Regions from separate parts of the Streptomyces sp. 1222.5 genome, predicted to be linked through region 2. Evidence: riboswitches for the same ligand, from Rfam matches in the RefSeq annotation. Region 2 holds a riboswitch; each other region holds the start of a gene.
The links. Region 2 has a riboswitch for cyclic di-AMP ahead of BLW57_RS16260 (C40 family peptidase). Riboswitches for the same ligand answer to the same signal wherever they lie in the genome.

Region 1 (5,027 bases), 2.0 Mb from region 2:
GGAGCTTGATGTCGTCCGGCGACAGGGGGCCCTTCGCCGTCACGTGGTCGCCGGAGGACTCGCCCCGCAGTCGGCGGCCGATCCACGGCACGAGGTACTCGCGGGCCCAGTGGACGTCGTCCCGGCGGACCTCCAGGGTGCCCCGGGGCGGCAGCGGCGGCCACGGCTGCTCCGGGTCGGCCGGCACCTCGAGACCGAGGGCCTGACCGGCGCGCAGGGCCACGCGGGTGTGCCCCTCGGGCGAGAGGTGGAGCCGGTCGCTGTCCCAGGCCCTGCGGTCCTGTACGGACTTGAGGGACCACAGGTCGAGCACGGGGCAGCCGTACCGGTCGGCGATGGCGCGCACATGCCCGTTGTACGTGGCGATCTTGCCGCGCAGATGCTTGAGCAGCGGGACGCCACGGGTGTCGAACCCGGTCGTCACCATCACCGTGCCCGCGGCCTCGGCCAGCGGGGCCAGGGCGCGCTCGAATCGCTCGGCCACCTCGTCCGGGTCGGTACCGGGGCGGATGATGTCGTTGCCGCCGGCGCAGAAGGACACGAGGTCCGGGGCCAGTTCGACGGCCTGGGGAAGCTGGTCCGCCACGATCTGGTCCAGCAGCTTCCCGCGCACGGCCAGGTTGGTGTACTGGAAGTCGCCCTCGGGACGCCGGTCGGCGAGCAGTACCGCGAACCGGTCCGCCCAGCCCACGAACGCCCCGTCGGGACCGGGATCGCCCACGCCCTCGGTGAAGCTGTCCCCCACCGCCACGTACGACCCGATCACTGATCTGTTGTCACTCTTCGAATCGTCTGCCACATCGGACCATGATTCACCTTCGGATGTGACCTACGCGACCGTAGGCCGGGGTTGACGAACGGTGAGATGGGACACTCTTAAAGAATTTGCCAACCGGGAATACCGAAGGCCGGATCCGGGGATCGGGGGTCCGGCCTTCGGTGGCGTGTCCGGCAGGTGGTTGTGGTGCGGGCCGTGTCAGCCGACGGGGACGCCGTGCTCGCGGAGGTAGCCGACCGGGTCGATGTCGGAGCCGTAGTCCGGCGTCGTGCGGATCTCGAAATGCAGGTGCGGGCCGGTCACGTTGCCGGTGGCGCCGGACAGGCCGATCTGCTGTCCCGCCGTCACGGCCTGGCCGGCCGAGACGGAGAGCCGGGAGAGGTGGCCGTACTGGGCGTAGTGGCCGTCGAGGAGCTTGATGACGACCTGGTTGCCGTAGGCGCCGCCCCAGCCCGCCGAGACGACCGTGCCCGCGCCGACGGCCTTGAGGGGGGTGCCGGTCGGTACGACGAAGTCGACGCCGGTGTGGTAGCCGCTGGACCACATGCTGCCGGCCGTGTGGTAGGCGGTGCCGATGGTGGCGCCGGTCACGGGGAGGGTGAAGCCGGTGGCGGCGGTCGTCGTGGCGGCGGACACCGCCGGCTTGGCCGCCGAGGCCTGCCGCGGGGCCACGGACGCCTTCGTGGGGGCCGAGGTCTTCGCGGGGGCCGAGGGCTTCGCGGGGGCCGAGGGCTTCGGGGCGGCCGAGGAGTGCTGCGGGGCAGCGGGTTCGGTACGGGTCCGGGCGGCCTGCTCGCCGAGCGTCAGCTTGAGGCCCGGGTGGATCAGCGCGGGGTTGTCGCCGACGGCCTGGCGGTTGTCGTCGTAGAGGCGGTGCCAGCCACCGCCGACGTGCTGCCGGTCGGCGATCGTCGCGAGGCAGTCGCCGGCCTTGACGGTGTAGATGTGCGCCGTCGCGTCCGCCGCGGCGGCGGACCTCTGCACCGCGGCGGGAAGGGACTGCGCGGCCTTTCCGGAAACGGGCTGCGCCGCGGGGGCGGCGTGCGCTCCCGTGGCCCCGAGGAGCGGGAGGGCCAGAGCGGCGCCACCCGTTCCGGCGACGGCGATGGAGCGGGAAAAACGCGGGGTCTTGGGACGTCGGTGCTTACCCTTCGCGGGCATGGCGCATTCCTCTCCGACGCCTGCGAGGTCAGCTGCCGGGTTCGGGCTGGAGTCGCCCGGCCGTGCGGTGCGCGGCTTCACCCCTGGCCTGTCGCGAGAACCGGGACAGGCGGTCGTGCCTGGTGGGTCCCCCGCTCCTGCCGAACACGGGTCATATGTGCGGGAACTCCGGGCGGCGGCAGGATTCGGCGTTCCGTCCGGATTGGTGGCGAACGTAAGCGAGCAGGACGGGCGGAAACAAGCGCCCCGTTCCCGCCCTTCCGGATTCGCAAGATCGAAGGCGGGAATGCCCGGTGACCCTCCGTGCATTCCCGCCTTCCGGGCCGATTCGATTTCCCTGTGGGGCACCGGAATTACGTGAACATGTCGCGCGACGTACGGTCACGAATATGACGCCCCTCACACGGAGTCCCCCCACGTCCGTTTATTTGATGGCGAGTTGGACTCGGGGCGCCAATCTGCGTGAAGGGTTCAGATACGACACAGTCGGACAATCGTCGCATCCAGGTCGCCCTTCAGCCCCGTCCGCAGGCCGTGGTGCAGCAGTACGGCACCTCGGTGCACTTCGCCCGATTCGCGGCATTCGTACGACGCTGTCGGGTCGAGTCCGCGCAGCCGCACCGCCGGAACCGGCTCGCCGTAGCTCTGCGACCGAAGCCAGGCGAGGACCACCGTCTCGTCCCCGAGGACGTACTGGACGGCACTCAGCCCGTCCGCCGGGGGCCGCAGCCGGTACAGCTCGCCCCGCTGGACGACCGGGCGGATCTCCTTGTAGAGCTCCACCCAGCCCCGGGCCTCGGCCAGCTCCTCCGCGCTCCACGCCGTGAGGTCTCCGCCGACGCCCAGCACGCCCGCCATGGCGCTGACGAAGCGGAACCGCAGCGAGCTGACCCGGCCGTTGAGCTGGGTGTTCGGGCTGTCGGTGACCCAGGCGGCCATCACACGCGCGGGGTGGATCTGGCTGAAGCCGTGCTGGATGGCGAGCCGGTCCAGCGGATCGGTGTTGTCGGAGGTCCACACCTGGTCGGTACGGCTCATCACCCCGAGGTCGATCCGGCCGCCGCCTCCCGAACAGGACTCGAAGGCGACCCCCGGGTGCGCCGCGCGCAGCCGGTCCAGCAGGGCGTACAGCGCGTGGACGTGATCGATCCACAGGCGCTGCGGGTACGGCTCGCCGGGCCAGCCGGCGTCGGTGAAGCAGCGGTTGAAGTCCCACTTCACGTAGTCGATCGGGGTGCTGGTGAGCAGTGCGTCCAGCTGCTGCCAGAGGTGGTCCTGGACGTCCTCGCGGGCCAGGTTGAGGACGAGCTGGTTGCGCAGCTCCGTCCGCTTGCGGCCCCGCTGGTACTGCACCCAGTCGGGGTGGGCCCGGTAGAGGTCGCTGTCCTGGTTGACCATCTCGGGCTCGACCCAGATGCCGAACCGCATGCCGAGGCCGTGCACCTGGTCGGCGAGCGGCTTGAGACCGTGCGGGAAGCGGTCGGGATTGGGGCTCCAGTCGCCCAGCCCGGCGCGGTCGCCGGTGCGGGCACCGAACCAGCCGTCGTCCACCACGAAGAGTTCGCAGCCGATCTCGGCGGCGCGGCGGGCGAGGGCGGTCTGCTGCTCCTCGGAGATGTCGAAGTGGGTCGCCTCCCAGGAGTTGAAGAGCACGGGCCGGTCCCGCTCCGCGTCCGGCACGACGTACGCGCGCTGGTAGGCGTGCCAGGTGCGGCTCGCGGCACCGAACCCGCCGGCGCTCCACAGGCCGGCGAAGACCGGGGTGGTGTACGCACCACCGGGCTCCAGGAGCAGCAGGCCCGAGTCGTCGTATCCGGCGCCGCCGGTGATCTGGACGCGCCCGTCCGGGAGCTGGGCCACGGAGATCCGCCAGGAGCCGGACCAGCCGAGCGCGCATCCGTAGACCTCGCCGTGCTCCTCGGTGGCGTCGGTGTCGAGCGCCACCCAGGGCAGGTGCTGGTGGCCGGTGTGCCCGCGGCGGCTGCCGATGATCTTCTCGCCGTAGGTGAGCGGCGCGGTGGTGAGCCGGGACTCGGCGGCCCAGCGGCCGTGCAGCTGGGACAGCCGCCAGCCCTCGCGGTCGGGCAGGGTCCAGGTGGCGGCGTCGGCGCGCAGCAGCTCCACGCGCGCCCGGCCGCCGTTGGCCACGGTCACCCAGCGCTCGACCACGTCACCGCGCATCCGGTGGTGCAGGGTGATCGCCACACCGTCGTCGTCGAAGAGCAGCCGCAGTTCCTCCCCGTCGCCGGCGGTCCCGTACGACACGAAGCGCCACTCGGTGCCGCGGCGTTCCTCGGTGCGCACGGACAGGGCGGGGCGGACGAAGCGGGGGCCGCCCTCGACCGGGTACTCCTCACGGCCGTCGAGCGGGGACTCGAAGGGCCAGTAGCCGGGCAGGGGGTTCGCGGCCAGGGCCTCGGCGTCTTCGAGCGCGATCCGCGGCCCCCAATGGAGGTGCAGCAGCTCGTCGGCCTCGGTGAGGTGCAGGGCATAACTACTGGTGGGACCCGACAGGAGCCAGGTACGACCGTCTTCGGCGATGTCCACCATCGAGACCTCACAGGTGTCAACAGATCCGCTCAAGCGCGAACATCATCAGGCTCCGTAACCCCTGGTGGCAACGCCTGTGGACAACTCATTGCCTGAGGAAAGTGATGTCGTATGGTCGACGGAGCGCCCGTCGACGAGCCGCGCCGGCGGGGCCGACCGCGAGGAGCCCCCGTGACGCAGCAGGTCCCGTCGACCGAGCCGGAGCTGGCCGGTGTGCGCAATTTCCGTGACGTGGGCGGGCTGCCCACCGTGGACGGTCGGCGGGTGCGCCAGGGAGTCCTGTTCCGCAGTGGCCATCTCGCGCACGCGACGCCGGCGGACGCGGCCTTCCTCGCCACCCTGGGCCTGCACACGATCTTCGACTTCCGCAACGCGGCCGACCAGAAGCTGGAGGGCCCCGACGTCGAACTGCCCGGCGTGCGGAACGTGAACCTGCCGTTGAGCGACCCGGCGGACGGCGCCGAGTTCTGGAAGATGGTGCGCGACGGCGATCTCGACCAGCTCCGCGCGATCCTCGACGGCGGCAAGGGCGCCGGCC
Region 2 (5,027 bases):
CTTGCGCTCGTAGAAGCGGACACCGCCGACGACCTTGTAGGGCAGGCCGACGCGGATGAAGACCTCTTCGAAGACACGGGACTGGGCGTTGGTGCGGTAGAAGACGGCGACGTCGCCCGCCTTCGCCTCGCCCGCGTCGACCAGGCGGTCTATCTCGTCGGCGACGAACTGCGCCTCGTCGTGCTCGGTGTCGGCGACGTAACCGGTGATCCGCGCGCCCTGGCCGGCGTTGGTCCACAGGTTCTTCGGGCGGCGGGACTCGTTGCGCTCGATGACCGCGTTGGCGGCGGACAGGATGGTCTGCGTGGAGCGGTAGTTCTGCTCCAGCAGGATCGTCGTCGCGTCGGGGTAGTCCTCCTCGAACTGGAGGATGTTGCGGATCGTCGCACCGCGGAAGGCGTAGATGGACTGGTCCGCGTCACCCACGACGCACAGCTCGGCCGGCGGCAGGTCGGACTCGCTCGGCGGTACGTCCACCGGGTGCGCGGCGGTGCCGACGAGCTCGCGGACCAGGGCGTACTGGGCGTGGTTGGTGTCCTGGTACTCGTCGACCATGACGTGCCGGAAGCGACGGCGGTAGTGCTCGGCGACGTCCGGGAAGGCACGCAGCAGGTTGACCGTCGTCATGATCAGGTCATCGAAGTCGAGGGCGTTCGCCTCGCGCAGCCGCGACTGGTACAGGGCGTAGGCCTGCGCGAGGGTCTTCTCGAAGCCGTCGGTGGCCTGGGCGGCGAAGTCCTCCTCGTCGATCAGCTCGTTCTTCAGGTTGCTGATCTTGGCGCTGAATGACTTGGGCGGGAAGCGCTTGGGGTCGAGGTCCAGGTCACGGCAGACCAGGGCCATCAGGCGCTTGCTGTCGGCGGCGTCGTAGATCGAGAACGACGAGGTGAAGCCGAGCTTCTTGGACTCCCGGCGCAGGATGCGCACGCAGGCGCTGTGGAAGGTCATGACCCACATCGCGTGGGCGCGCGGGCCGACGAGCTGCTCGACGCGCTCCTTCATCTCGCCCGCGGCCTTGTTGGTGAAGGTGATCGCGAGGATCTGGCCGGGGTGCACATGCCGCTCGGCGAGCAGGTGCGCGATGCGGTGGGTGAGCACGCGGGTCTTGCCGGAGCCCGCACCGGCGACGATGAGCAGAGGGGAGCCGGCGTGCGTCACGGCCGCGCGCTGGTTCTCGTTCAGCCCCTCCAGGAGGGCCGCCGGGTCCAGCGCGGGGCGCGGGGCGCCGTCGCGGTAGTGGGCGTCCCGGTCCGGCGGCACGTCGAACTTCCCGCCGAACAGATCGTCCGGAATCGGCTCCGGGGCGTGATCGTGCTCGGGCGGCGGCGGGGGTTCCTCGTCGTGCCCGCGAGGGGGCCGGAGGTCCGCCAGGAAGCTGTCGTCAAAGAGGCTGCTCATCGCTCTACGAGTCTAGGGCGCCCCACCGACAACCGGTCCCGGTCCCCGGAACATGGCCCGCGGACGGCCGTTCCCGAGCACTTCCACGGCGGCATCGATCTTCCCGGCGGACCCCCTCCACACTCCTCACGCTGCGGAATCGCCTGGTCACCCCTGTATAAACCTGACCTCAGGTCACAGAAATGTATCGGACAAACCGCTCACCAACCTTCACAGGAGACACACGAGTTGGCTAGGTTGCCGTCAGGCCGCACGACCCCACTCCGGCGAACGTCGCCGGGCCGTGCGGCCTCCGCCGAGTCCGGCGCGCCTCGCACGGCGCCCAGAGCCGGGGACCCACCGATCCCGGGGTGAATCGGCCGACTCCCACCCGGGACGACGCCGTAGGGCAACCCTTCCGAACCACCCGCCCGAACCCGACAGCTAACCCGGTAGGCGGCCGTTTGGAAGGAGTCGCCAGCCTTGGCGTCGCACCGCAAGCCGCGCCCCGGCGGCACCCGTGGACCGGGCCTGCGCGGCCCCGCTCTCGCCACCGCCGCCTTCACCTCCGTGGCCCTCCTGTCGCAGACGGCCGAGGCCGCCGCCGACGACGGCAGGCCGAGCATGGAGGAGATCGAGAAGAAGATCGACGAGCTCTACCGCCGGGCCGACTCGTCTCCGGAGGACGAACCGGCGGCCAGGCAGCGAGCCCGCGAGGAGGAGCCGCGCCAGGAGAGCGCCCGCCGCGGGACCCGGCGCGCCAAGGCGCCGGAGGGGCGGGTGGCGTCCGCCGCCGGCCCGGACACGGCCGCCTTTCTCCTCGAGGAGTTCCCGCAGGACCACTTCGCCCAGAACAGGGTGATGAACCGGCTGGCCTCGCGCGTGCGGGACACGGCCGAACGCGGCAGGACCGGCAGGAGCCCGCGGACGCCGGACGCCGACGCCGCGCCCTACGACGTGAAGGCCGCGAAGGCCGCCGTCCAGCGCAAGCTCGCCACCGCGCGGGACCTGCTCTCGCGGCTCCCCGCCCAGGAGCACGCGCGCCCCGCCGAGCCCGACCCCACGCCCTGGGGTGACGCGCTGCCCGTAGTGCCCGCGCAGGCGGCCTGGGAGGACGGGCTGCCCGCCGCATCCGCCCCGGCAACCTGGGAGGACGGGCTGCCCGCCGTACCCGCCCCGGCCGCCTGGGAGGGCACCGGCCCGCAGACGTACGCGGCCGCAACGTCCTCCGCCGCACCCGCGCCTTCCGCAGCCACGGTCTCGCAGCAGGCCACCAAGGCCGGGAAGGCGATCGCCTTCGCGCGCGCCCAGCTCGGCAGGCCCTACGTGAGCGGTGCCAGCGGCCCCGGTTCCTACGACTGCTCCGGCCTCACCCAGGCAGCGTGGCGGGCCGCCGGTGTCATCCTTCCGCGCGCCGCCCGCGACCAGGCCGTCGCGGGCACTCCGGTGGCCCTCGCCGACGCTCGCCCCGGTGACCTGGTCTTCTTCCACGAGGACAGCAGCCATGTGGGTCTGTACACGGGCGACGGAACGATGATCCACGCCCCGGAACCGGGCGCCTACATCCGCGAGGAGCCCGTCCACCGAGGCGGCGAGGCGCTCGTCCAGGGCGTCGTCCGGCCGGCCTGACCCCTTCCGCCCGCGCATCCACGCGCGCGTGCCGGTGTTTTTGCCCGCTACGCGCGCGTGGCCTGCCCGGTCGGCCCGTCGCGGCTGCCTAGCATCGGCGCATGCCCGGCATCTCGGAAGTGCGTGCGTGGTGGGCGGAGTGGCCTCCCGCCGCCGGCGCCGCGGTCATGGCGACCGGCATCGTGTCGATGGGCCTGCACCTGTCCGGCGACGAGACGCTGTCCCGGGTGGTGCTGGTCCTGGCCGCGATCGCCTGGGTGGCGCTGGCGGCCGACTTCGTCATGCGGCTGGGCACCGACCGGCCGCGGTGGCTGGCCGCCGCGGCGACTCCGGGCGCGCTGACCGCGGTCGCCGCGACGACCGTACTGGGCACCCGGCTCTCGGTGCTGGGCTGGGAGACCCTGGCCGCGGCACTGCTCGCGCTCTCGGCGCTGCTCTGGCCGGGGCTGCTCGTCTTCGTGATGCGGCACTGGGCCCGGCGCATGCCGGGTTCGGTCTTCCTGGGCTGTGTGGCCACACAGGGCCTCGCCGTGCTGGGCGCCACGCTGGCCGCGGCCGTCGAGACGGCGTGGCTGGCGCACACCGCGATGGTGCTGTTCTGGCTGGGGCTGGTGCTCTACGGCCTCGCCCTGGTCCGCTTCGACCTGCGGCAGGTGCTGGAGGGCGCCGGGGACCACTGGATCGCGGGCGGGGCGCTCGCGATCTCGGCGCTGGCCGGCGCGAGGCTGATCGCGGCGGGTGACGGGCCCATGTACCTGTGGAACCTGGACGACCGCGGCGTACTGCGCGACGTGACGGCGGCCCTGCTCGTGCTGGATCTCGCCGCGTACGCCGTGCTGCTGGTGGCCGAGGCGGTCCGGCCCCGGCTCGGCTACGACCTGCGGCGGTGGGCGACGGTCTTCCCGATGGGGATGACGGCTGCGGCGACGCTGTCCGTCTCCACCGCCATGGACGCCCCGTGGCTCAGGGTGCCGGGGCAGGTGCTGGTGTGGGTCGGGGTGGCGGCGTGGCTGGCCACGGTCATGGGTGCGCTGCGCACGGCCCGCGCCGGCGGCGGGCCCGGCTGACCGTCGGGTCCGGCCGGGCCGTCAGCCGCGGCCGCTCAGGTCCACAGGACGGCAATAAAGATGTTCGCCGTGGTCAGCGCGCCGACCAGGGCGAACAGCCCCTTGTCGACCCGCTCCTCGTCGCGCTTCACGTAGACCAGCCCGAGGATCACGATCAGCAGGGCCAGCTTCACGCCGATCTTGACGGTGTTCACGTGGTGACCGTCGGCCTGGTTGAGGCCGACCAGGGCCACGCCGGTGACCAGCATGGTCGCAGCACCGTGCAGCATCCCGGGCACGAACCGGGCCGTGCCCTGGCCCATCGCCTTCATCTGGGTGAGGAAACCGCCGAGCAGTGCGGCGATGCCGATGATGTGCAGGCCGACGAAGAGATGGATGAGTACGTCCATGGAGCCGGAGCCTAGCCAGGGCCCTGCCGGGCCCTTCGCACCGGGCCCCTCGCACCGCCCTCACCGGCCGGGCCCCGGCGGGCGGTCGGAGCGGACGTCCGGGTTCTCGTCACCCACCACCGACGATCTTGCATATATGCGCGCCATAGCACCACACGCATCCCGCCCGTCCCCCTTTCCGCGCTTCGGTCACCACGCTGCGTGAAGGCGTCGACTCCGGAAGGTCAACATGGTCACCTACGGTCATTTCGCGATCCGTCGAAGCCAGTTCCGTACACCGCGTTACCGACTCGTCACCGGCCGGTTTAGCGTCCTCCCCCAGGTGACCGGCTCCCCACCGCCGCCCGGGCCAGGGGCGGCAGTCGGCCACCTCCGCCGAGAAAGGCCCGGCGGTGGCGCGCTCCCCCTGTACGGGCCGCCGCCGGGCACGTCGACCGCTCGGTCGCACGAGTCCTACGGAAAGGTCGTGACGGTCCAGGTGGCAGCCCACCGAAAGCCCCGGCAGAGTCCGCTCAGCGGCCATACGGTCCGGACGGCCGCCACCCTCGCCCTCGCGGGCGCCGCC
Region 3 (5,027 bases), 1.2 Mb from region 2:
CGCCTGGATCGAGCGGTACTTCGGCTCCATCGCGTCCCACGACGGCAAGCCCGAGCCCCGCGACGGCTCGCTGCCGGAGATCATCGGCGGGCAGAAGCGCGAGGTCCTCGTGGAGGAGGTCCCGGCGCGTGCGCTGATGGCCGCCTACCGGCTGCCCCACGACGGCACGCGCGCGTGCGACGCGGCCGACCTCGCCCTGACCGTCCTCGGCGGAGGCGAGTCCTCCCGCCTGTACAACCGGCTGGTGCGCCGCGACCGTACGGCCGTCGCGGCCGGCTTCGGCCTCCTGCGGCTGTCCGGGGCGCCCTCCATGGGCTGGCTTGACGTGAAGACCTCCGGTGACGTCGAGGTGCCGGTCATCGAGGCCGCCATCGACGAGGAGCTGGCCCGGTTCGCCGCGGAGGGCCCGACGCCCGAGGAGATGGAGCGCGCCCAGGCCCAGTTGGAGCGCGAGTGGCTGGACCGGCTCGGCACGGTCGTCGGCCGCGCCGACGAACTGTGCCGGTACGCCGTCCTGTTCGGCGACCCGCAGCTCGCGCTCACCGCCGTCAAGCGCGTACTGGAGGTCACCCCCGAGGAGGTCCAGGAGGTCGCCAAGGCCCGGCTGCGGCCCGACAACCGCGCGGTGCTCGTCTACGAGCCGAAGTCCCCGGAGACCGTCGAGGACGCCCAGGTCCCCGAGGACCCGGAACAGGAAGCGACCGTAGAGGCCGGCAACGAGAACGAGGAGACGGCCAAGTGACCGAGCTCGCCACCATGGAGTTCCACCCCCGGCCGCAGCCGGGCGACGCCAAGCCGTGGGCGTTCCCGGCCCCCGAGCGCGGCACGCTGGACAACGGCCTGACCGTGCTGCGCTGCCACCGCCCCGGCCAGCAGGTCGTCGCCGTCGAGGTGATGCTGGACGCACCCCTGGACGCCGAGCCCGCCGGCCTGGACGGCGTCGCCACGATCATGGCGCGGGCCTTCTCCGAGGGCACGGACAAGCACTCGGCCGAGGACTACGCCGCCGAGCTGGAGCGCGCGGGCGCCACGCTCGACGCGCACGCCGACCACCCCGGGGTCCGGCTCAGCCTGGAGGTCCCGGCCTCCCGCCTGGCCAAGGGCCTCGGCCTGCTCGCCGACGCCCTGCGCGCCCCCGCCTTCGCGGAGAGCGAGGTCGAGCGGCTGGTCCGCAACCGCCTGGACGAGATCCCGCACGAGCTGGCCAACCCCTCCCGCCGGGCCGCCAAGGAGCTCTCCAAGGAGCTGTTCCCGGTGACCTCGCGCATGTCCCGGCCGCGCCAGGGCACCGAGGAGACGGTCGAGAAGATCGACGCGGCGTCCGTACGCGCCTTCTACGACCGGCACGTCCGCCCCGCCACGGCCACCGTGGTCGTCGTCGGCGACCTCACCGGCACCGACCTGGAGGAGCTGCTCGGCGACACCCTCGGCGCGTGGACCGGCACGCCGGGCGAGCCGCGGCCGGTGCCGCCGGTGACCGCCGACGACACCGGCCGCGTGGTCATCGTGGACCGGCCGGGCGCCGTGCAGACGCAGCTGCTCATCGGGCGCGTCGGCCCGGACCGGCACGACCGGGTCTGGCCCGCCCAGGTCCTCGGCACCTACTGCCTCGGCGGCACCCTCACCTCCCGCCTGGACCGCGTGCTGCGCGAGGAGAAGGGCTACACCTACGGGGTACGGGCGTTCGGGCAGGTCATGCGGTCGGCCCCGGACGGCACCGGTGCCTCGATGCTCGCCATCAGCGGCTCCGTGGACACGCCGAACACCGGTCCCGCGCTGGACGACCTGTGGAAGGTGCTGCGCACCCTCGCGGCGGAGGGCCTGACCGACGCCGAGCGGGACGTCGCCGTGCAGAACCTCGTCGGGGTGGCGCCGCTGAAGTACGAGACCGCGGCGGCCGTCGCGAGCACCCTGGCCGACCAGGTCGAGCAGCACCTGCCCGACGACTTCCAGGCGACGCTGTACCGGCAGCTGGCCGCGACGGGCACGGTCGAGGCGACCGCGGCCGTCGTCAACGCCTTCCCGGTGGACCGGCTGGTGACCGTCCTCGTCGGCGACGCCTCCCGGATCAAGGCGCCGGTCGAGGCGCTCGGCATCGGCGAAGTCACCGTCGTCACGGCCGAATAGCGGCCGCTGCCGCGGAGCACGGCACGCGTGCGTGGGGCCCTGCCGACCTACGGGTCGTCAGGGCCCCCGCCGTTCCACTCGCTTCACCAGATGCCCGATTTGGGGCGGAGGTTGCCTGTCTGCCCTGTGGGATGCGCTACAAAAGCCCGGATCCGTTTGAGGATTGAAAGCGGGCTTCCGTAGGTTCGTCCAGGCTGTTCGTCACGCACCACGCCGCGCCCGCGGCACCGGACAGTCATCGCCGAGTCCCCGTACGGCGCGAGCCAGGGGAGCCGGGGACCCATCGTCCCTGGGGTGAATCGGGCGCCCGCGCGTGAGCGAGGGGGCCCGTAGGAGACCTTCCTGCTCCGAACCCGTCAGCTAACCCGGTAGGCGAGAAGGAAGGAAAGGACCAGCCACTTCATGGCGTTCATGTGCGCCACCGGGAAGCATCGCAAGCCCGGCCGGGTCAAGCGCACCACCGCGCAGGCGGCCGGTGTCGCCGCCCTCACCACCACGGGTGTCATCGGCACCCTCGCCGCGTCGCCGGCGCTCGCCGCCGAGAACGCCGCGGAGCAGACCGGCCTCACGCCCGTCGTGACCGTCAGCGACGACGTCGCGGAGCAGATCAGCGCGCAGGCGGACGCCCAGAAGCAGGCCGCCGAGCAGCAGGCGGCCGAGGAGGCCGCCGCCAAGGCCGCCGCCGCCAAGGTCAAGGAGGAGCGCGAGGCCAGGGCCCGCGCCGCCCGTGAGGCCGAGCGCAAGCGCCTGAACGCGTTCGTCGCCCCGATCGTGCACTCCTACGTGTCCACCGCCTACAAGGCCAGCAGCTCGCTGTGGTCCTCCGGCTCCCACACCGGTATCGACTTCCACGCGGCCAGCGGCACGTCCGTCCACGCGGTCGGTTCCGGCACCGTCGTCTCCACCGGCTGGGGCGGCGCGTACGGCAACCAGATCGTGATCCGGATGGCCGACGGCATGTACACCCAGTACGGCCACCTGTCGTCCATCGGCGTCACGGTGGGCCAGAAGGTCGTCCCCGGCCAGCAGATCGGTCTGTCCGGCGCGACCGGCAACGTCACGGGCCCGCACCTCCACTTCGAGGCCCGTACGAGCCCCGACTACGGCTCGGACGTCGACCCCATCGCCTATCTCCGCAACCACGGCGTGAACGTCTGACGCCACCCCGCGGACATGCGAAAGCCCCGGCTCACCGAGCCGGGGCTTTCGCCGTTTCCGGGTGATCCCCGTCGGACCGCTGTCCAAAAAATATCCATGGATTCCGGCCTGCCGTCGGAAATTCGGCCTCTTTGGAATAGAGTCACGGAAAGGGCGTCCCCTGCGGGCGTTTCACGGGGATTAAGGCGGAGGTCGGTCATGCGTGTTCCGGCGCATTCGGTGTGCACGGCGATCCGGGACGACATCGTCGCCGGTGTCCACGAGCGCGGCGGCCGGCTCACCGAGGAAGTGCTGGCCCGCCGCTACGGCGTCTCGCGCGTCCCCGTCCGTGAGGCCCTGCGCACCCTGGAGGCGGAGGGGTTCGTGGTGACCCGCCGGCACGCGGGCGCGTGCGTGGCCGAACCGACCGCGCAGGAGGCCGCAGACCTGCTGGAGATGCGCCTGCTCCTGGAGCCGCTCGGCGCGGCACGGGCGGCACAGCGGCGTACGGAGGCCCATCTCAAGGTGCTGCGCGGCCTGGTACGGCTGGGCCAGGAGCGGGCCAGGAGGGGCGGCAGCGAGGAGCTGCGCGCACTGAGCGGCTGGTTCCACGAGACGCTGGCGCAGGCCTCCGGCAGCCCCTCGCTGGCCTCGATGCTCACCCAGCTGCGCCACAAGATCACCTGGATGTACGCGGTGGAGGCCCCGCAGAGCCCGCTGGACTCCTGGGCGGAGCACGGCGCGATCGTGGACGCGGTGGCACGCGGCGACGGCGAGCGCGCGCGGGCGGTCACGGCGCTGCACGCCGAGCGCGCGACGGGCGCGCACCGTCTGCGCTTTTCCGGCGGCGCCGAGCGTGTGAGGACTTCGCAACATGCCGTAAACACGACGGGCCGACGGTATTAACACGGGTGTCGTATACAAAGAGGGGGAATTCGGTGGGGGTTGTTTCTCGCTGCCCGAATTCATTCTCGCGGTGATTTCCGCGCGTTGATTTCGCCGAGCGATCGAAGCCGCTCGAAAAGCCGAAGCCGCGCCGCCCGGAAAGGCGACGCGGCTTCGGCGTTCGGACGCGAGGTGCTCAGACCGTCTCGGGCAGCTCTTCCAGGCCCTCGGCGACCAGCTTGGCCAGGCGGTCCAGGGCGGCGTCCGCGCCCTCGGCCTCCGAGGCGAGGACGATCTCCTCGCCACCCTGGGCGCCCAGACCCAGGACGGCCAGCATGGAGGCCGCGTTGACGGGGTTGCCCCCGGCCTTGGCGATCGTCACCGGGACGCCTGTGGCCGTGGCGGCTCGGACGAAGATGGAAGCGGGGCGGGCGTGGAGGCCCTCGGCCCAGCCGACGTTGACGCGGCGCTCAGCCATGTGTTGCTGCCCTTCAGTCTTCAGGGTTGTCTAGACCAGTTTCCCATACCGTGAAGCGTGCCCGGAGCGGACCTCCGTCCCCTCCGGTACGGCACCGGACCGCGGCCTCGGTCCGGCGTGTCGTCCTCCACAGACTGCCTCGCGCCGTTGCCGTACGCGAGCCGTACTCTGGGGCCCATGCAGACCTCGGCGGATCGGCAGGAGCGGCACGAGTACCCCACTCACTGGGAGGCCGACGTGGTGCTGCGCGACGGAGGCACCGCGCGCATCCGGCCCATCACCGCCGACGACGCCGACCGCCTGGTGAGCTTCTACGAGCAGGTCTCCGACGAGTCGAAGTACTACCGCTTCTTCGCGCCGTACCCACGTCTCTCCGCCAAGGACGTCCACCGCTTCACGC
Region 4 (5,027 bases), 3.7 Mb from region 2:
GTCACCGGCACCACCGAGCTGCACTCCGAGCTGGAGCGCGAACTGGCCGCCTACTGCGGATTCGAGGCGGCCCTGGTCTTCTCCTCCGGCTACGCGGCCAACCTGGCCGCGGTCACCGCGCTGGGCCCGCACGGCTCGCTGATCGTCTCCGACGCGGGCAACCACGCCTCGCTCATCGACGGCTGCCGGCTCGCCCGGGGGGCGACGCAGGTCGTCGGGCACGGCGATCCCGAGGCCGTGCGCAAGGCCCTGGCCACGCACGAGGGGACGGCGATCGTCGTCTCCGACACCGTGTTCTCGGTCGACGGGGACCAGGCGCCGCTGGCCGGGCTGGCCGCGGCGTGCCGGGAGCACGGCGCGGGCCTGGTGGTGGACGACGCCCACGGTCTCGGCGTGCTGGGCGACGGCGGACGGGGCGCGCCGTACGCGACCGGTCTGGCCGGTGCCGAGGACGTGGTCGTGACGGCCACCCTGTCCAAGTCGCTGGGCAGCCAGGGCGGGGTGGTGCTCGGCCCGGCCCGGGTGATCGGCCATCTGGTCAACGCGGCCCGGACGTTCATCTTCGACACCGGTCTGGCGCCGGCGGCCGTGGGTGCCGCGCTGGCCGCGCTGCGGCTGCTCGTCCGGGAACCGGAGCGCGCGGCGCGGGCCCGGGAGGTGGCTTCGGAACTGCACGCACGGCTGACCGCCGCGGGCCTGGAAGCGGTACGTCCGGACGCCGCGGTGGTCTCCGTGCGGGCACCGTCCCCGGAGCAGGCGGTGCGCTGGGCGGCCGACTGCCGTACAGCGGGTCTGGCCGTGGGCTGTTTCCGTCCTCCCTCCGTGCCCGACGGCATCTCACGGCTGAGGCTGACCGCCCGGGCGGACCTGTCCGGGGCCGAGATCGAACGCGCTGTACGGGTGATCGGCGAGACGCGACCATGAGTCGGCGTGACACGGCCGGGCGTCGCCGCCAGGGGATGTGATCAGAGGCGGGCGGGGTGTCGGTGGATCACGGGAGCGTGGTCACGAACTCCGCCCAGCTCTCGGGGGAGAAGAGCAGTGCGGGTCCGGCAGGGTCCTTCGAGTCGCGCACGGCGAGCAGCCCGGCCCAGGGGCCGGTGTCCGGCCGGGCCGTCTCCACGCAGTTGTTGGCTCCCGTGCTGTGGCTGCTGCGCAGCCAGCTCACGTCGTGCAGGTCGGTACTGGCAGGGACGTTCCGAGGCAGAGCGGTCATGGTGCCTCCTTACGCGCCGTCACCTATCCCGGCGATGTAGTCCAACGAGTCCTCGGGTGAAAGGGCTTGGTTCTGAAGGGACTTGAAGGCCTGCGAGTAGGCCATCAGGTCTTCTTTCCGTTCGAGGTAGAGGCTACTCGTCAACTGGTCGACAACAACCACATCCAGATCAGAAGTGCTCGGAAATGAGAAGATAACGAAAGGCCCGGTGAGGCCGACATGCGCTCCGGCGCCGAACGGCAGTACCTGGAGCCGTACTTGGGGCAGCCGGGCGGCCTCCTCCAGCCGCTCCAGCTGCCGGGTCATCACCCCGGGACCGCCGACCTCGCGGCGCAGCACCGCCTCGTCGAGCACCGCGCTGAGCTCCAGCGGCGGGTGCGAACGCAGCACGTCCTGCCTGGCCAGACGTACTTCCACCAGCGCGTCCAGGTGCTCCTCGTCCAGGTCGTTCACGGCCGCCCGGGTCACCGCGGTGGCGTACTCGGCGGTCTGCAGCAGCCCCGGCACGACCGTCGTCTCCAGGGTGCGCATGACGCTCGCCTGCGACTCCAGACTGATGAAATCCCGGTACGTCGGCGGCAGCACCCCGCGATAGGCGTGCCACCACCGGTTGCTACCACCGGCGTCCTCCGACCCCGCCAGCATCAGCAGCAACTCGCGCAGATGTCCGCCCCGCACCCCGTAGGCGTCCAGGAGTAACCGCAGATCGGCCGGTTTCACACCGCTCGCGCCGGTCTCGATGCGGCTCACCTTCGACTGGTGCCAGCCGACCAGCTGCGCCGCCTCCCCGCTCGTGAGCCCAGCACCGGTACGCAGCGTGCGCAGTTCGGCGCCCAGTTTGCGGCGGCGCACCGCGGGACCGTTCTGCATGGGCTCCTCCTTACTCCTTATGGACCGCCCGGATACGGCTGCGCGTCGCAGAGTTCACCGCTTCGGGCGACAGATATATGCATATCTTGGTGGATCGCTCCCCGTGACCGGCCCGGTGATGGCAGTCTGGCGACGAGCACCAGTCCGGGACCGTACTCGAACCATCCGCTCCATGTCGGACTGCGGTCCCGCGGGAAAGGGACGACGTCGCCATGGCAGACCATCTGGAAGCATCCGTCACTCTGCCGAGCGATCCCGCCTCGGTCTCCGCGGCCCGCGCCTACGTGGTGGGGACGCTCGCGGAGTGGGGCCTGCCGTCGGACACCGACGTGGCCGACACCGTCCGGCTCATCGTCTCCGAACTCGCCACCAACGCCGTACAGCACACCTTCGGACAGTCACCCACCTTCACGGTCGACATCGCGCTGGACCGTGACGAACACCTGCGCATCGGCGTCACGGACAGTCATCCCCGCTTCCCCAAGAGACTGCCCGCCGCCGTCCAGCAGGACAACGGGCGCGGCATGGTCATCATCCGCTGTCTCACCGCCGAGTGCGGCGGCAAGCTCCGCGTCCGCCCGACCCGTGAGGGGGGCAAGACGGTGTTCATCGAACTTCCGTGGGCGCTGCCGGTCGAGCCGGTGGCGGCCGGAGGCCAGCAGGAACCGTAGCCCGGCACGCGCGCCCGGACGCCGTGACGCCCCGCCCGCGGCCTCCTCGGAGGTCGCGGCCGGGGCTGGACACCGGTGTCCGGGACGCCGCTGTTCGCGCTGATCCTCAGTGTGCCGGCCCCGGGCGCCATGGCTCCAGGCGGGCGCCGAGGCGGCGCTGACGGTCCTCGGAGCGGCCCCGCCGCCGGAGCCGCTCCTGCCGTGACGTCGGGTCAGCTCACCCGGCCGTACCACACGCTCTTCGTCCAGATCTTCTGGAGCCGCACCACGTCACCGGTCCTGGGCGCGTGCCAGATCTTGCCGTGACCGGCGTAGATGCCGACGTGGTAGACGCTGGAACCGGAGTGGAAGAACACCAGGTCGCCCGCCTTGCGGCTCCTGGCCGAGATGTGGTGCGACTTGTTGTACTGCTGGGCGGCGGTGCGTGGCAGCTTCTTGCCCGCCTTCTTGAACGAGTAGAGCGTCAGCCCCGAGCAGTCGAAGCGCCGCGGCCCGGTGGCCCCGTACTGGTACGGAGCACCCTTCTTGGAGGCCGCGATCTTCAGTGCCTTCGTCGCGGTGGCCGCGGTGGTCGCGGCCGAGGCGTCGGTGGCGAGGCCGGGCACCGCGATGGAGCCGCCGACGGCGGCGAGTGTCAGAGCCGAGGCCGTGCCGGCCCGGGCCATCAGCGACGGGACACGATTGAGCGCAGACATGCGCAACCCTTCGTCAGCCGCCTGTGAAGGATGACCTGTCGGATTCGGGCTGGCGAAGTTGCCCGGCCGCGTTGCCGCGGCTTCACCCCAAGGGCTGCTCGGAACATCCGGTCGTCCGCATCGAGCGGACGAACATCCGTTCCGGCGACCCGTCTAGCTTGGGTCCTCCACTCCTGCCGATCCACTCCTGTCGACCGGTCATCCGCGCGGCGGCAGGACTCGGCGTCCGCCCGGATCGCCCCGCCGCCGTGGCGGGGTCTTGTCGTCAGACAGGGATCTTCACTCACAGGTGTCCGAAAATCCCAATGGAATCGGGGATTTGTGGCGTTACTCACCACTCACCCGTTCGGGTGGACACTGCTCTGTTCGAGACATCGTCAAGTCCCGTTCGTAGCCCCCGACCTGGGGCGGAGCACTCGCCGGGACACCACGGACCGGTCCCGCGCGCAAGCCGGGAGGGTCAGAAAATCATCTGGATATACCTCGGTCGGCCGACAGTCGTTCGGACCGTTTCAACTCCGGCCCGAACGACGCGTCGACGCTCCGGCCCCCGCGGGCCCCACGCGCGTCCGGATCAGCCGACGCCGTCGGGCGGGAGTACGACGCGCGCGGTGCGGCGCTCGCCGTCCAGCACCCGCAGGGCCCGTGCCAGCGTGTCCCCGTGCAGCTCCGTCTCGCCCCGCGCGTGCATCAGCGCGAGCGCGTCACGCAGCTCCGCCGCCTTGCGCACCAGGGCCTGCGCCGCCCGCAGACCGGGATAGGTGTCGCCGTCGCGCGCGGGGTTGATCCGCCCCAGCAGGTCGGCCGCCTCCAGGTAACGGTCGATCAACTCGCCCTCCGCGCGGGTCAGCGCGGGCAGCGGTGGCAGTTCCTGAGGCGGCATCGGGCGCTCACCTCGCGTCCGGTGCGCCGGGCATCTCGCGGCGGCTGGGCACGACGCCGTCCACCAGGCCGTAGGCCAGGGCCCCGGAGGCGTCCAGGACCAGGTCCCGCTCCAGGTCCCGGTGAACCTGCTCCGCCGTGCGCCCCGTGTGCGCCGCGAGGATCGTCTCCGTCAGGGCGCGGGTCCGGGCCAACTCCCCGGCCTGGATCGCGAGGTCGCTGGGCTGCCCCCGCACCGGCTCCGGCAGGGCGGGCTGTTCGAGCACCATGCGGGCGCTCGGCAGCGTGAACCGCTGGCCGTGGGTGCCGGCCGCGAGCAGCACCGCGGCGACGGAGACGGCCTGCCCCAGGCAGTACGTCGCGATGTCGCAGCCGACGTACCGCATCGTGTCGTAGATCGCCGTCATCGCCCCGAAGGAACCGCCCGGGGAGTTGATGTAGAGCGTGATGTCCCGGTCGGGGGCGGCGTGTTCGAGGTACATGAACTGCGCCGTCACGTCGTTCGCGGCGGCGTCGTCGACCGGTGTGCCGAGGAAGACGACCCGGTCCTCGAAGAGCTTGCCGTACGGATCCAGGGTGCGCGCGCCGCTGCCGGTGCGCTCGGTGAACTCGGGCAGGACGTGACGGGCGGACGGTCGGGACATGGGCATACCCCTCCTCATGCCGTGGCCCTCTCTTGGACCCGGCGTCTGT

Region 1: it holds a riboswitch for cyclic di-AMP, as region 2 does, so the genes downstream of both, BLW57_RS07340 (M23 family metallopeptidase) here and BLW57_RS16260 (C40 family peptidase) in region 2, are expected to answer to the same signal.
Region 3: it holds a riboswitch for cyclic di-AMP, as region 2 does, so the genes downstream of both, BLW57_RS11110 (M23 family metallopeptidase) here and BLW57_RS16260 (C40 family peptidase) in region 2, are expected to answer to the same signal.
Region 4: it holds a riboswitch for cyclic di-AMP, as region 2 does, so the genes downstream of both, BLW57_RS33145 (C40 family peptidase) here and BLW57_RS16260 (C40 family peptidase) in region 2, are expected to answer to the same signal.

What each region holds. Positions count from the first base shown of each region.
Region 1 is NZ_FNSZ01000001.1:1,617,087-1,622,113, forward strand. It holds gene BLW57_RS07335 (SGNH/GDSL hydrolase family protein) at 1-766, opposite strand, end outside; gene BLW57_RS07340 (M23 family metallopeptidase) at 977-1,939, opposite strand; cyclic di-AMP (ydaO/yuaA leader) riboswitch at 1,944-2,140, opposite strand; gene BLW57_RS07345 (alpha-galactosidase) at 2,411-4,489, opposite strand; gene BLW57_RS07350 (tyrosine-protein phosphatase) at 4,661-5,027, shown strand, end outside.
Region 2 is NZ_FNSZ01000001.1:3,641,040-3,646,066, forward strand. It holds gene pcrA (DNA helicase PcrA) at 1-1,398, opposite strand, end outside; cyclic di-AMP (ydaO/yuaA leader) riboswitch at 1,708-1,852, shown strand; gene BLW57_RS16260 (C40 family peptidase) at 1,861-3,006, shown strand; gene BLW57_RS16265 (tellurite resistance/C4-dicarboxylate transporter family protein) at 3,108-4,073, shown strand; gene BLW57_RS16270 (hypothetical protein) at 4,109-4,462, opposite strand; gene BLW57_RS16275 (C40 family peptidase) at 4,941-5,027, shown strand, end outside.
Region 3 is NZ_FNSZ01000001.1:2,486,337-2,491,363, reverse strand. It holds gene BLW57_RS11120 (M16 family metallopeptidase) at 1-742, shown strand, start outside; gene BLW57_RS11115 (M16 family metallopeptidase) at 739-2,127, shown strand; cyclic di-AMP (ydaO/yuaA leader) riboswitch at 2,357-2,516, shown strand; gene BLW57_RS11110 (M23 family metallopeptidase) at 2,530-3,285, shown strand; gene BLW57_RS11105 (GntR family transcriptional regulator) at 3,484-4,170, shown strand; gene BLW57_RS11100 (HPr family phosphocarrier protein) at 4,346-4,627, opposite strand; gene BLW57_RS11090 (bifunctional acetate--CoA ligase family protein/GNAT family N-acetyltransferase) at 4,805-5,027, shown strand, end outside.
Region 4 is NZ_FNSZ01000001.1:7,309,159-7,314,185, forward strand. It holds gene BLW57_RS33125 (8-amino-7-oxononanoate synthase) at 1-924, shown strand, start outside; gene BLW57_RS33130 (DUF397 domain-containing protein) at 992-1,216, opposite strand; gene BLW57_RS33135 (helix-turn-helix domain-containing protein) at 1,226-2,086, opposite strand; gene BLW57_RS33140 (ATP-binding protein) at 2,299-2,757, shown strand; gene BLW57_RS33145 (C40 family peptidase) at 2,970-3,452, opposite strand; cyclic di-AMP (ydaO/yuaA leader) riboswitch at 3,456-3,687, opposite strand; gene BLW57_RS33150 (hypothetical protein) at 4,027-4,335, opposite strand; gene BLW57_RS33155 (ATP-dependent Clp protease proteolytic subunit) at 4,343-4,978, opposite strand.